2 regions of the Paenibacillus sp. P5_B5 genome follow, and region 2 is predicted to be linked to the other one. Evidence: riboswitches for the same ligand, from Rfam matches in the RefSeq annotation. Region 2 holds a riboswitch; the other holds the start of a gene.
The links. Region 2 has a riboswitch for cyclic di-GMP ahead of AC1DOK_RS23825 (Ig-like domain-containing protein). Riboswitches for the same ligand answer to the same signal wherever they lie in the genome.
Positions count from the first base shown of each region.

Region 1: linked by a shared signal. The riboswitch ahead of AC1DOK_RS07985 (transglutaminase-like domain-containing protein) and the one ahead of AC1DOK_RS23825 (Ig-like domain-containing protein) in region 2 are both predicted to bind cyclic di-GMP.

Region 1 covers NZ_JBFULK010000005.1:29,939-37,447, reverse strand. The annotation lists gene AC1DOK_RS07990 (collagen binding domain-containing protein) at 1-4,118, opposite strand, end outside; gene AC1DOK_RS07985 (transglutaminase-like domain-containing protein) at 4,437-5,237, opposite strand; cyclic di-GMP riboswitch class I at 5,250-5,335, opposite strand; gene AC1DOK_RS07980 (class D sortase) at 5,428-6,108, opposite strand; gene AC1DOK_RS07975 (response regulator) at 6,140-7,285, opposite strand.
Region 2 covers NZ_JBFULK010000031.1:10,774-18,282, forward strand. The annotation lists gene AC1DOK_RS23790 (S-layer homology domain-containing protein) at 1-1,576, shown strand, start outside; gene AC1DOK_RS23795 (hypothetical protein) at 1,768-2,109, shown strand; gene AC1DOK_RS23800 (hypothetical protein) at 2,121-2,276, shown strand; gene AC1DOK_RS23805 (small acid-soluble spore protein P) at 2,322-2,477, shown strand; gene AC1DOK_RS23810 (HD-GYP domain-containing protein) at 2,775-3,980, opposite strand; gene AC1DOK_RS23815 (N-acyl amino acid synthase FeeM domain-containing protein) at 4,179-4,784, shown strand; gene AC1DOK_RS23820 (ThiF family adenylyltransferase) at 4,781-5,542, shown strand; cyclic di-GMP riboswitch class I at 5,760-5,847, shown strand; cyclic di-GMP riboswitch class I at 5,898-5,985, shown strand; partial or broken gene AC1DOK_RS23825 (Ig-like domain-containing protein) at 6,080-7,509, shown strand, end outside.

The DNA.
Region 1 (7,509 bases), on a different contig from region 2:
TTAACTTCAATTTGCTGCTCATCAATTGTAAATTCCAATGGCTTACTGTTCAGCAGATAACCCAAAGGAGCTTGCGTTTCAATCAGTTGATAGAAACCTGGTGTTAGATTGTCTACAAATACTTCTCCATTCTTATCCGTTGTTAATTTATCATTAACAAGAATAAACGGAACGGTTTCAACAGGTCTATACATCAGTTTAAACATAGCATTTTGGAGTAAAATTTTCGCATTATGTTCGTCAACCTTGACCAATTTGAACGCTCGGATAATTTTATTATTTGCTATCTCCACGTTCTTTTGCACCGCATCCAATACTACAATATTTTCAGTATTACCTGCAACGGTGTAGCCTTTTGGAGTCGTAATTTCTTTAAGAGTATACTGATCATAAGGCAAATCAATAAATGTAGCTATTCCTTTTTCATCCGTCTTCTTGGTAGCTATTAATGTCTTCTCACTGTTGTATAGTTCAAATTCTGCATCAGCTAAACGGATGTTTGAATCTGCTGCATCCACTTTGGTGATCGTCAGTGAACCAGTTCCTCTTTCGTTTTTCATTTCTACTTTTACTACTTTAGTTTGGTTTGCTTTAATTTCAAATGCTACTGGTTTAGTATTGATCAAGTAATGTTCAGGTGCTTTCGTTTCAACAAATTGATAATTCCCAGGCTCTAAGTTATTAACAACGATTGGGTTCATTACCTCAGTTGTCTTATGAGTACTTATTTTTTCCCATGTGCCATCTGGTTTTTCTTTCTGAAGCTCAAATTCCGCACCTGGCAATAACGCGTTAGTCTTGGAATCTACTTTTAATAACTCAACTGCTTGATGAATTTTTGCATTTTTGATATCTACTTTTTCAAGATTACTTTTAATATTTACGATTTGAGTATCATTAATACCTACTACATATCCTTCAGGTGCTTTATCCTCTCTTAACAAATATTCCCCATAGAGCAAGTTAGCAAACTTTACTTTCCCATCAGAACCTGTCATTAATGTTTTAATGACTGCACCACTATCTTTATCGATTAAAGTAAAGACGGCTCCTTCAAGCAATCCTTGAGAATTATCGGCATCTACTTTAGTCACTTCAAGAGCCCCAACTTCTCCTGTCCCTTCTCCCATACCACTGGTCTTTTTAATCGTATGCGTGATAACATCCTTGGTATTTTCTATTTTGGAATTTTCACCGGAATAGGTAATTTCATTAGTAACTTTGGCTCCGACTTTATCAAGGATTAGCGACTGATATTCCAAAATATATGGTCTATCTATTGATTTTTTGAAGGTGAGTTCAAATCCGATGACCTTATCATTTTGATTTATAAATGTAAGTGTATAATCATCTTCAGTTAATTTTTTGCCTTTGGATACCTCACCTTTCTCTGTTACAGAAGTATCATATAAAGCAAAGGAGTTCTCAAGCAGCATCTGATTCGTAGAAGGTGTATCAACCAGTTTCACATCCGATAATGTGGATTGACCAAAGTTGATGTCAACCTTCCAGTTCATCACCTTGCCTGCTTGTTCTCCAAATTTCTTGACGTGCGTGCCTCCGTTTGCAACAGATACACTAGCAGGAAGATCAGTGATTTTCGATGAATTATCATACAAAGTTGCTGTGTTGGAATAAGTTCCTTTAGTGATCTGACCTTCAAGACTGGTCGAGTATGATATTAAATAAGGTGAGTTAATTTCTTTCAAGAAATTCACTTTAAAACCTTTATCATCTTGATTCCACACAATTTCATAATCTTGTGGATCTGCTTCTTCTTTCGTTACAGTACCATTATTTGAACCGGATAGTTCCAATTTATATACTTTTAACGTTCCTTTCTTTAGTGTTTGATCACCAATAATGTTATCCTCAACGGAAGCATTAGCAAGTGTTCTAAGATTGTAATTAATCCCGATTTCCCAATTAATTGTCTTATCTATCGCATTGTACTTACCATTTTTAAATCCATTAGCTTGTGTATAGTTATCTGGTTTGAATTGTGCAGAGGATTCTTTTTCTTTAGTAGCGCCAGATTCATCGGTCCAAACAAGCTTAACTCCATTTTCTAAATAATTTTTAGAAGAATCAGCTCTATCTTCGTAAACAAAACTAGTTTTGTACGTAATTACATGAGGTGTTGATATTTCATTCGTAAACTCAATTTCAAAACCATCAGCATTTACTTTTAAGGTGTAATCAGTACCTTCTTTTAAATCCTTGCCTTCACCCCAGATTCTAAATGTATCATCCACAATCAAGGTTAATCCTTTATTTGCAAAAGTATCTGTTAGCTTAACCGATTTCATCTTGTGACTATCATTATTGAAACTAATTGTCCATTCTGTTGTTTTCGCTTTGTAGTCTGTACTGTTGTCTATATGCCATTTGTTCAAAATTTGTTGATAGATATTTCCTGTTCCTGTTTCGATCTTGCCATTAGCAGTTACTTCGTTAGTAATTGTTGCATTATCAAATACTCGACTGCTTGCTTTAGTTTTATAGACTATTTTATAAGCGGAATCAATGTCTTGATTGAATTGAAAATCAAAACCGTTTTTTGTATCATCGATTTTTTTGGAAGTAACCGAATAATTTTCAAATTTCTCCTCTTTTTCTTCATTTCCACTTTGTTCATTAATCGTTATTTTGTAAACTTTAAAAGAATCTGCTACAAGCTTCTGAGTGTTATCAAATTGATCTTTCAACAGAGCTTCTGCTTGTTTGATTGGTTTTTGGTTATAGTTGTATTTGATCTCCCAAGTAATTGTTTGCGTTGCCTGATCATAACCTCTTGATGTTTTCTCTAGTGCTTTTCCTCTTGTGACGTTTACCGACGCACTAGCTGTTAGTTCTGAAACATTGCCACCTGATAGAGTAACCTTATTCTCAAATAAAGTTTCTTCTGAATCTGCTGGCAGATTGGTTTTATAAATGATCCGGTAGGCTGAGCTAATATCTCCAAAACTCAACTTCAGCTCTGTGTCATTCGATGAATTCGTGTATTCTCCAGGAATTTTAAAATCCCCAGACTTAAGTTCCTCACCTGGTAATGTGCTTCCATCTACCAATGTAATCAGCTTAAACACTTTAACTGATGCTAGATCTAATTCCTGTCCCTTTGTCATGCTATCAGTAATCACTGCGTTCTTGATCTCTTTCAAATCTTTGTTAAAATCAACAGTCCACTCTATATTCTGTGTGTTGTACTGTCTATTCGGCTTTCCTTCCTTATCGATAGAATTCCCAATCGGCTTAAAATCGATTGGAATCTCCTGCTTAATACCGCCTTCAATTGGAGTTACAATAACCTTATTTCCTTCTGTTAAGACAGCTTTTTTACTAATCTTTGATAAAACTTCAATATTACCACTAATATTGGAGTGATTCTCGATAAAATCAGTAAACACAATGGTCACTAATTTGTTCATATCAACTGAAAATGTTCCTACTAAATCACCTTTAAAAAGCATTTTCTCATCTTTAACTTCTTCATAAACCTCAAATTCTTCTGGAAGGATAAATTTAAACGTTGCCCCAGCTTTATATCCATGGCCATTTTTAAGTGCCCAATCATAATTCACAGTAATAATAGATTCCGTATCAACACTATTTATGGGATCACCGTTAATGTTTTCAAACTTTAATTCAGCCTTCGTTAAAATATTCTCTTTTATTTCATTGCTATTCTCCTGTAAAGGAACAACTGTACCATCTTGTACTTTCTTTACAGCAGGGATTTCTATTTTACCTGAGGAGTCATTAGTTTGGTTCGGTAAAATGGTTACTGTTATTACACCATCTGTTGACACAACATAGGATCCAACTTTTTCTTCCCCAGTCGTCAAATCAACTGTTTGTTCATTCTCAATTGTTAAATCAGTTGGAAGATTGAACGAATAATTGGTTTCTGTGTCTTTATTATCCGCAATCAAGTTCCAATCATATTTAACTGAAACTTTAGAATCATCATTTGGATCTGCTTCAATCAGTTCGTTTGTTAATGTAAATGATGGATTCACATTTGTCTGATCCACATCTGCTCTTGCAATCAATGGTTGGAAAACATTAAAAACCATTAATATAAGTAATAATGAAACTATGCTAATCTTTTTCATAAGTCCTCCTATAATAGTTAATTAAAATAATTTGTCAATCTAAGTCGATTCTGTTGTAGTAATTATAATAATTAATGCTGAATATTTTCTGAATAACCTACAATTCAACAAAAAACCACTCCTATCCATGAACTGAACCCGAAAGAAAGACACTTTTAAAAAGTGCCCATCTCTCGGGTTTTTGTATCACTGGGATTAAAAAAAGATGACTCCTGATGAATACAGGGGTCATCTACTTTCAGTTAGCACTTTTTTTAACTGTCCACAAACAAGGTTACAGTCAACTGGAGATCAGACGGTTTCATAGTATATCACAAATCAATATTGTTTTTCAATCGAATAATCGCGCTTATCTTTAATCATAACTGGTTTCTTGCTTCCCAACGATTTAATAGAATCATATGTTGTATCGATTGTTACCCATTCATTCGTTTCTTGGAGATAAACCTCATTCCAGGCATGATATTGCTCGATATCATTCTTACTCCCCATCAACAGCTTAGTTGGAATGCCTTCACTTCGAAGCATAGCTGCGAACAAAGCCGAGTAATCATAACATATTCCTTGTTTTTCTTCCAAAGTCTTGTCTATAGAAGGGATATATTCGTTAGGAAGATTATTCGCTTTCTTATAATCATAGCTAATGTTGCTTATAATATAATTGTAAATTGCGGTAACCTTGTCTTTATCTTGTTTTAGATCTTTCGTCAATTCACGAGCTTTGGCTATCGCTTTCATATCCTTATTCCAATAAATCATCTGAATCGGCTGCAAATATACTTTATCTTTGCTTGAGGCTTTCAGAATGACATCTTTGTTTTCTACCATCTTATACTTGGTTCCTGTAACGTTCTCCAAGATGGATATCGTATATTTACCATCTCCTAGCTGCAAGGGAAAACGGTTGTTTGAAGTCAAGCTATATACATATTGCTGATTTCCTTTGCTGATCTTGACCTTTACTTTCGCATCGTTTGGAGATTGGTAAGAAACTATCACGATTCCATCACTTAACTCTCCCAGATTTATATAGGAATTCGAAGTACTAGCTAAAGCAATAGTTGGAGCAGACAATAAACAAACAATAAGCAAAATAATTGCAAATGGACGTTTAAACATAAAAACTCCCCTTTCGGTAGCTGGCTGCCATCTTAATAAATAAGGAAGGCCCTGTAGCTTTGCGTCTCTAATTTTCATTAGATTTGCCATTATCGGTGGAAAGCACCTGATATTTATTTGTTTTTTCTATATAGTAGCATAGCATGTCCCATTTATGTAAGCCTAATTGTCAAATTAGTCGAAAAAATATTTATTTGATAATTTTCCCCTTAATAATCAATCGATGAGTAGGATCTACCATAGGGTGACAAGTGATTAATGTGATCTCTTTATCTTTGTCATTCCCCTCCAGAACCCATACTTCCTCAGGCAATACATATAATTTTTCCGTTACGATGTACTCAAGCTGACTATTTCCGTTATCAACTTTAATCTTATCTCCTTCTTCAATCTCATCGAGTCTATTGAAATTCCTTCCATATGTAAAATTACGATGTCCTGCTATTGCATAGTTTCCAATTTCACCGGCTTTACCCGTATTTTCGATACTCGCAACAGTAGTCTTCATATTCTTGTCAGTCGCACCATGCAGTATAGGCAAGAGCAAATCAATTTTACCAATTGTTAAAATGCCCTCCATGTTCTTATAGCTGCTAAAGTCCGGCTTTGCTTGTTCCTTTGCTTCAGAATCATCTGTTACAGCTTGCAATTCATCAGATAATTCAACATCGATTGAAGTGCTCTCAGGAATCTCCGCTTTATCATTCTGCTCAGAGAAATCATCGCCGTTATCAATATTTTGAAGGCTGCTCTGCCATTCTTTTACCAGCTTTTGCTGCTGATAGTCTTGATACGCTTCAGTAAATTTGGGGTAGCATAAAATCGTAATTCCTATACAGATGAGCAGTGCAGATACAATTTTTATTTTCATATTATCTAGATCCCTATTTCCTATTTATAGATTACACTCTACTGTTCCACTCTTGATACCAATCAGTTAGTTCCTTACTAGGCGCTCCATCAAATTCCTCTTTTAAAATGTTCGAAATGAGCTGGTACTGTTTCCTTACTTCGCCTTGATGATTCAGTGTCTCATAAGTTTTCATCAGCCCAAAATATCCATCTTCTACATAAAGGAACTTCTCCCTAATTTGTTGATACAGTAATATAGCTTCCGTATATTGTTCCTGCGAAGCGTAATATTCTGCTATTTGCTTCACATGATTTAACCAGATTACACCGAGCCGCTCCTGTTCATGCTCCGCCCATAAATATCGATGTTCTTCAAAAAAATCTCCAGTATATAATGCCATAATGGATCTATGCTGATCAATCGTCTCTGAAGTCACCGTCTGTTGATGGCGCACACTTGTTTCCCATTCTTCAACATCCAGCCTCAACTCTCCCCATATCAAACGGTAGCCTTCGTCCTTATACTTGATCTCCAGATCTAAACCGGCAGCTTTAATAATTTTCCGAATTTGATAGATTGCTGTATGTAATTGAGTAGTTGCTCTCTCTGTATCATATTCTGGCCATAGCAAATCGATTAACAATTGCTTATTCACCGTTTTATCACGATAATAAGCCAGGTATGCAAATAACTCAGGTGCTTTTAGTGTTTTCCAGGGAAAATAGTGCTGAGTCCCATTCTGGTCGAGATAGTGCAAACTTTGTAAACAGCAGAGCTTGGCTTGATTGATTGGAGTTGTCTCACTAGTATTCGCAACCGTTTTGTCATTCGATTCTATCACTCTTTGAAGTGTCTTAGCCAACCTGCCATGGTGTACAGGCTTTAATAAATAGTCAATCGCATTCACTTCAAATGCTTTCACCGCATATTCTTGATAAGCAGTAACAAAAATAATTTGCAGATGAGGTTGAATTTGCAATAATCGCTCCGCTAATTCAAATCCATTAATCTCTGGCATCTCAATATCCAAAAAAGCCAAATGCAGCATTTCCCTCTGAGCTGCTTCTATCGCAGAATCAGGATCCTGAAAAGCGCCGATCAATTCAAGGTTAATGCCTGTTCCAGCATGTTCTTCTAACATTTTCTCCATTTTTTGCAAAGCAAGCCACTCATCGTCCACTATTATCGCTTTCAAGTCATCTCACCTCTTAATAACCGCCTTTTCTTTCTCCTTCCTTTATTTTAACAAGCAAAATGGATAATGTCCAAAATTTGCCTACTCAAGAAGAAACGGCTTCGCCGGCTTTAAAAGACGGAGCGTTTCTTAAGGTGATACTTAGAATTTATTAGACGAATGTTATAAATTCTATATCACTAAAAAATCTCGAAGACATGGTCGTCTTCGAGATTTGTAGAGAT
Region 2 (7,509 bases):
TATAGGGAGTGTGTTTGCGTATAGTGGACAAATGCAGCCTTATTCGGATGTGAAGGATGATTGGGCAACGAATAGTATTTATAAGCTTTCGGCTCTAGGTGTGATTTCAGGTAATGGGGATGGGACGTTTAAAGGGAATGGTGCTCTTACAAGAGAAGCTTTCGTCAAAATGCTAATGGCTTCTATACCTACTGATTCACAAAGCCTCAAAGATATGAATCTACAAGATATGGCCGATCCTTCTCGCTGGTCATATGCCTATATCAAACGTGCATATAATGATGGATTAATAGATTTTATGATTGAGAAAGATCAATTTCATCCTAGCAACGAGATTACTAGAGAGGAAGTAGCTGTTCTTACAGGTCGATTACTGCTTCAATCTATGACAGATCAAGAGCGTAAGCAATGGACTGATGCTGGGTGGAAGGCTGAGCAGGATAAACGGAAGTTTGTCGATGCTAGTAGCATCCATTCAAGCTATCAAGAGTTTCTTTACTATACATCTTCATTAGGTATTATGATTGGTGATGCAACAGGCGAGTTTCGCCCTAAAGCATCTTTAACACGCAAAGAAGCAGCGGCAATTATTGAACGCGTCATTAATGAACGAATTACATATGTGCAGTTATCAGGCATAGGTTACTATGCGATTGAATCGTTTAAACAAGTGGATCAAATGAGTCTATTAAATGATGTGAAGTTTGGCTGGTCGGAGTTGTCCTATACAGCTAATGGTCAAGCATCCTTGAACATGAAAACAGGAGAATACGCTGTTCCAAGCGGATGGGAATCGGCTATTCAGATTGCGGATCAGAATAAGGTCCGTAAAGAGTTGAATATTTTTGCGAATAATAAGGATGGTCAATTAAGTAAGTTTCTCCTCGATGCACCTGCACAAGCAGCTTTTATTAAGTCAACTAAAGATGCACTGACGAAGAATCCTTATGGGTTTACAGGTGTTTCAGTTGATTTCGAGGGATTAATGCAACAATCGGAGCAAGCGGCTTATACAGCCTTCTTGCAAGCTCTAAAGCAGAATCTTAATGGGCTGACGATGTCAGTAGCAGTTCCGCCAACGGATTGGTACAAAGGTTACGATCTAAAGGCAATTGGTTCAATAGCTGATCAGGTTATTGTAATGGCTTATGATTACACGCATATGGAAAGTAAGCTGCCTTCGGCTCCATTGCCACTGGTGAATGAAGCTATCCAGACTGCACTTAAGAGTATACCCAAAGAAAAGCTGGTACTCGGAATTTCTAAGCAAGCCAATCAGTGGATTACGCGTTCTGATGGAACAGTGGTATCTGAGCAGCCTGCAATTAAGCTAGTTGAGGAGCGGGCGAAGATGCCAGGTAGTAAGGTGGAATTCGTAGCACCTTCGTTCTTGAATAAAATCACATTCCAAGATGATCGTGGTAGTCATGAAATCTGGTATGAGAATGGGCAAAGTATTGAACAAAAGATATGGCTTGCTAAGTTCTATGGTTTACAGGGTGTTTCATTATGGTACATGGGAAATTATACTGCTGCAGATTACGAAGTAATTAAGCAACATACGAATAAGCGGTAGTTGCTAGTATATGGATGTAGCATCACGAAGGCTTTTGTTGATGAGATAGCAAGTTAACCGACTATAAAGTAACGAATGAACGTAATCTTAATTACCGCGGCCACTCCAAGGAGTGGCTTTTTTTGTTACCTTGAGGCGTGGATAGCAAAGGTGTAGCTAGTACATTTTATAGGATGTGGAGGTGTAGAGATATGGACAAACCCGCAGTAACAGGAAAGCAGCTTGCAGATGAATGGGCAAGAGTGCTTCCTGCACGTATGCCATCGTCAGATAGTGCTAAAATATGGCCCGATGAGGCGAATGATCAAGCAGTGCGAATTCATATTACAAATGCCGGTCGCAGCTCGTATACGTTCGATTTTGCATGCACGTATCTGGATTCTCGTGAGGTAAAGGTTGATCTTGTGGATGTGGAGAAGGACGATGTTCACATTGATGAAACTCAGGATCAAGTACAAGGATTGATTAGCGATTATGTTCGTCATATTCATGAGTGTGCCCAAGCTTTGCATGATGTGACACATCACGGTTAGGGGGAATCTATATGGCAAAAGGCAAATGTGGTTTGAGCAGCGATAAAAACTTGAAGAATGTATCCAAAGAATTGGATCATCCTGATCTTGGTTCCCATGCTAATCAGCAGCGGCAGCAGCAGACGAATGATCGTCGTCATCAAGATGCGTTGAATCATGAAGGGTAGAAAGTAAAAGGATAGAAGGTACTGATTCGGAAAGGATCTGATCACATGTCCAAACCAAAAACAGTCCCCACTAATGTATCACCCAAAGGGGAAGAAATTAATGCTCATGAAGGTAATAAAGGTATCCCAGAGCCCTTATCAGGCTCCCATAAGGTAAAGAACCGTAATCATTCCCGTAATAATCACGGCGAGGGCTTCTAAGCGCTTGAGGGAAAAATAAAATAAAATAATTGTGTAATTTGTTGAATAAGATCATTTTGTAGGGAGATACTATTACTGTCGATGACAAGAGAGGTGTGGTTCCGTTGAACAACGTGAGCAATAACCTGATGCAACTTTCGTAGCTTGTCTATTCGAACTGGAGGGATGTGCTAAAGACACGTTAGTGTAATTGGACACTTGAGTACCAGTAAACGAAAAACAAGAGAGTTGAAAGCAGCTAAAAAAATCGATTAACATCGACGCAAAAAGAGCCCTTAGGGGCTCTTCTTGTTTTTGTTAAAATAACTCCGTGATTTTATTGAATTCCTTCACTTCATCATTCATTTCTTTGAATATTTGATTCCATCTGGGTTTAATGATCGATAATTTATTGATTAAATTAGGATCAAAGTGTGTACCACTGCCTTTATATAAAATATCATACGCTTGATCTACCGTCATCGCTTTGCGATAAGCCCGATTCGATGTCAAGGCATCAAACACGTCAGCAATGGCTAAGATTCGAGCTTCAAGGGGAATCTGATCTCCTTTAATTCCGCTCGGATAACCACTTCCATCCCATTTTTCATGATGATACAGCACACCTGGTTTCAAGGTTTCAAGAATCGATATTTTCTCAACCATTCGGCTACCAACAACGGGATGTGTTTTGATCAACTCATACTCATCAACCGTTAATGGACCCTCCTTGGCCAATATATGCTCTGGGATGTTAATCTTGCCGATATCATGCAATAGCCCAGCTAGCCGTAACCTCTTTATTTGCTTTTCATTTTGATAAACCGCTAATGTACTGGCTAATTCTATTGCATATTTACTTACGCGCTCACTATGCCCAAAAGTATATAAATCCTTTGCCTCAACTGCAATAATAAACGATTTTACAACCTGTTCGACCGATACTTCTGCCGACTCCATAATTGTGTTCACCTGTGTATCGTAAAGCTTGTTTACTTTCCTTAATATAAGGTGACTGAACGTACCTATGATAATGTAAAGCAGCACACGGTTAGCTATGTCAATCTCATCGAACACATTCGTAACAAGCGGGTAAAAGGCTCCTAGAAAAGTCATAAAGACCAAACCAATTGAAGAATAGGTCAGCAGTACGGGCATGTCCCCATAGAAGGCGGCAATGAGTGGAATCAGTAGGAAGAAACTCCAAGCCTCTCGATAACCAGAACCGAAATATAGACAGCATACGACAATTATGACAAAGGATAGAACGATGTGCTGCAATATATAAGAGGAAGGTGAGAATAGCTTTTTACTGGCTACTAAACAGAACCAAATAACAAAACAAATAACAAGTAAATAGAGTGATGCGCGCGAATATGGAAGGTGAAACAGAAGGAATACCGAGTTCCATAAAACGCTTATAAATAAGTAGATAAAGGAAATTTTTAATATATTTACGTTAACCTGATCACGATGAGTTCTGTAATAGGTACCTAGTAAAATCTTTTTGTCGGGAATTAGCATAACCTACTTCCTCTCAAATACAATTCTCAATTATGAACATTACATGTCAATTGTACCATTATTATGTCTATTCAACTATAGACTAGATACCTATCCTAAAAATATTTTAAAGAAAAATTTAATATCTATCTTTTTTCTGAAAGTATGTCTATGATAGAAAAGGTAAAATATTCTAAATTCATAAGGAGCGTACAATTTATGAAGGACTCTACTAACTATCATTTCGGTATAGCTCAGGGCGTGTCCCGTGAGAAGGCTATAAGCTTACATCATCAGAGATACGAAGAAGTCGGATTTTTTAGAAACGACGAAGAGGATCCATACGAGAAATCATCCAAGTATTTTATGGCGCAGACCTATGATAATACAGTTGTAGGAGTCACGAGATTAATTTATTCCCAATTCGATGAACTACCTACTATTAAACATTTTGAGATTTATGATATTAATAAAGCCAAGCTAAATCAACTGGAACCAAATCGAGTAGCCGAAATCAGTGCTTTTACAAAAATGCCTGCACATGATGTGGGAATCGGTCTTATTAAAACTGTACTGCAATATTCGCTGCAAACAGGCCTAACTTATTGGGTTTGTTGCATCGATCAACGTGTATATAACTATATGCACCGTATGTTCAAGTTCCCTTTCCAAGTAATCGGTGAACCTAAGGTATATCTCGGCTCGACTACCATTCCGTGTGCTTTGAATTTAACGGAGTGTCTATCCAATTTGAAAGAGCGCCGTTCTACCTTGTATGAATATTTTGTTGAAGGCGAAAAAGAACAGTTAAAGGTGATCTTATGATTAAAGAACAGTTCAGTCGTAATTTAGGTGTGATGTCCGAGTCGGAAGTTGAACAATTACAAAATACAACAATTGCAATTGCGGGATGTGGTTGTATTGGTGGCTTTGCTGCAGAACTACTCACTCGTATGGGGATTGGCAAACTAGTACTAGCAGATTTAGATGAATTCGATGTGTCGAATATTAATAGACAGTGTGCAGCGACTCACTTAACAGTAGGTCAACCGAAGGTAGAAGCCCTACGGAACCACTTGCTTACAATCAATCCTGATCTTGAGACCGTTATTTTCACAGAAGGTGTAAATAGCCGTAATGCAGCAGCATTCGTAGAAGAAGCTGATTATGTCATTGATGCAATCGATTATTTTGCATTTCCAGACTCTCTCGCCTTACATCAAGCAGGTAGAGCGAAGAATTTGTATATTACAACTGCAGTCGCACTTGGATTTGGGACATCGGTACTTACCTTTGCTCCGGATGGTCAAAGTCTTGAGAAATATTTAGGAATTACAGAAGGAATTAAGTCTGAAGAGCTGCAAGAAATGGTGTTTCCAGCGGCATCCTATAGTCAACAGCTTCCTAGCTATGCAACGCCAGATAAAATTGCGAAGTGGATCGGGGATAGAACCATTCCGACAATTAGTGTAGGACAAGCCTTAGGGCCCGGCGTGCTTGTATCACAGATGATTCTACACCTTCTTGGAAGAAAGAATCCACCGATTGTACCGGAAAGCTTCCAGATGCAGTTTGAAAGTTAAAGTATGTATGGTGTACATATTTTGCGTATGTGAAGCGGGATTTTATTTGTAAAAGGGGGATATTGCTGGAGATTTGGTTGGAGTATTAATTGGAATTATGGATATAAAAAGGAGAATATATAATAAAAATAAGAAATATAAAATAATTTAGTATAATTTGGTTGACAAACTACCCCTTTAAGAAATATAGTAATCATTGTAATAATATGGGAAGTAAAAAAGAATACGGCACACTAATCGAAAGGTTAGGTCGCAAAGCCTTGGAGTCTACTAGTCGCAAGACTAACGATAGTCCGGTTGCATTGATTTCGTAAAATGCAATGGGGCTTTTTTTAATTGTAAGTGAAATTCCGACAACTACATACGGCACACTAATCGAAAGGTTAGGTCGCAAAACTTTGGAGTCTACTAGTCGCAAGACTAATGATAGTCCGGTTGCATTGAAATCACAATGTAGCCGGGCTTTTTTATTTTGGCTAACGCTACTGGTAAGGATAGGCATTATAAATTATTAAATTGAAGAGGTGTATGTAAACAATGAAACAACAGTTAAAACGAGTGGTTACGTGGCTATGTGTTCTAGCGATGGCAATTGGTTTAATGCCTGGGTCTTTAACGCAAGCATCAGCAGATCCAAGTGGAGAACTTGTTTGGCCTAATCCGGGTGCGATTAACCTAACTAAGACAGCTAGTACTACAGCTGTTCAGGGCGAGTGGGAAGTTACTTTGAAAGTTGAAGGTAAGAATCTGGCTACTAGATCTGATGTGGTTCTTGTAATTGATAGGTCGGGGAGTATGAAGAACGACGAGAATGGCAAAGGAAGATTAGCCGATGCTAAAAAGGCGGGCAAGACCTTTGTTGATAAAGTGTTAACTACAAATTCAAAATCTAAAATAGCTGTTGTAGCTTTTGACTACTACGCTCAAGATATATCTGGCTTGGAAGGCGTTTCGGGTAAAGAAGCCCTTAAAACAATAATTGATGGTATAAAGGCAGATGGCGGTACGAACATTCAAGATGGTCTTCGTCATGCCAGGGAATTATTAAAGGATAGTACTGCTGATAATAAAGTAGTCGTACTTCTAAGCGATGGGGAGCCAACTTATAGTTATAAAGCTAATAAAGCAGCAGAATATAGTTCATGGGTAAAGTGGAAAGATGGAAGTAAACATGATTTTATACTTTCAGAGTTTGATTATAATAATAGAATTGGTAATGGTAATGCATCGGGTGGTTACAGTTTAGATTGGGATGATGAGTACAGCCTTTTAAAGAAAAAAGGAAATCGGCCATGGCAAGATACCTACTATAATATAGAAGATAATGGTATAGGTACTATATCCGAAGCTAAAAATGTAATGGATAAAGGAATTCAGATATATGCAATTGGTCTAGATGTTGGGAAAAACAAGAATGCAAATTACGTTCTGAACAATAGTCAAAATAAAGGTTACTTTGAATCTACTAGTGCAGAGCTAGAGAAAGTATACACACAAGTCGCCAGTAAAGTTACCTATGCCGCAGCAGATGCAGTTGTTACAGATCCAATGGGAGAAATGTTTAATCTTATTACAGGAGCTTCATTTGACTCATCAGACTATACAATTTCTCAAGGCACAATAACCTGGGATGAGAGCAGTGAGACTTTCAAGTGGACAGTGGGGAATATTGTTGAAGGAGCTCCTGCTACACTTACTTATAAAGTGAAACTGGATCCGGCTAAGAACCCTAAATCAAATATGTTATATCCAACAAATGGACTAACCACAATTGATTATAAAGATGCGACTGGAACAACTAAGAAAAAGAATTTCGAAGTACCAAAAGTTAGTTTGGATAAAGGTTCTATTCTTGTTAAAGGTTACAAGGTAAACTCGAATGGACAACCAATAAATGATAAGGACATTGTCGTAGAGAGTCATGATAAGGCAGAGCGATTATATGACGATGAATTCCAGGTTAATGG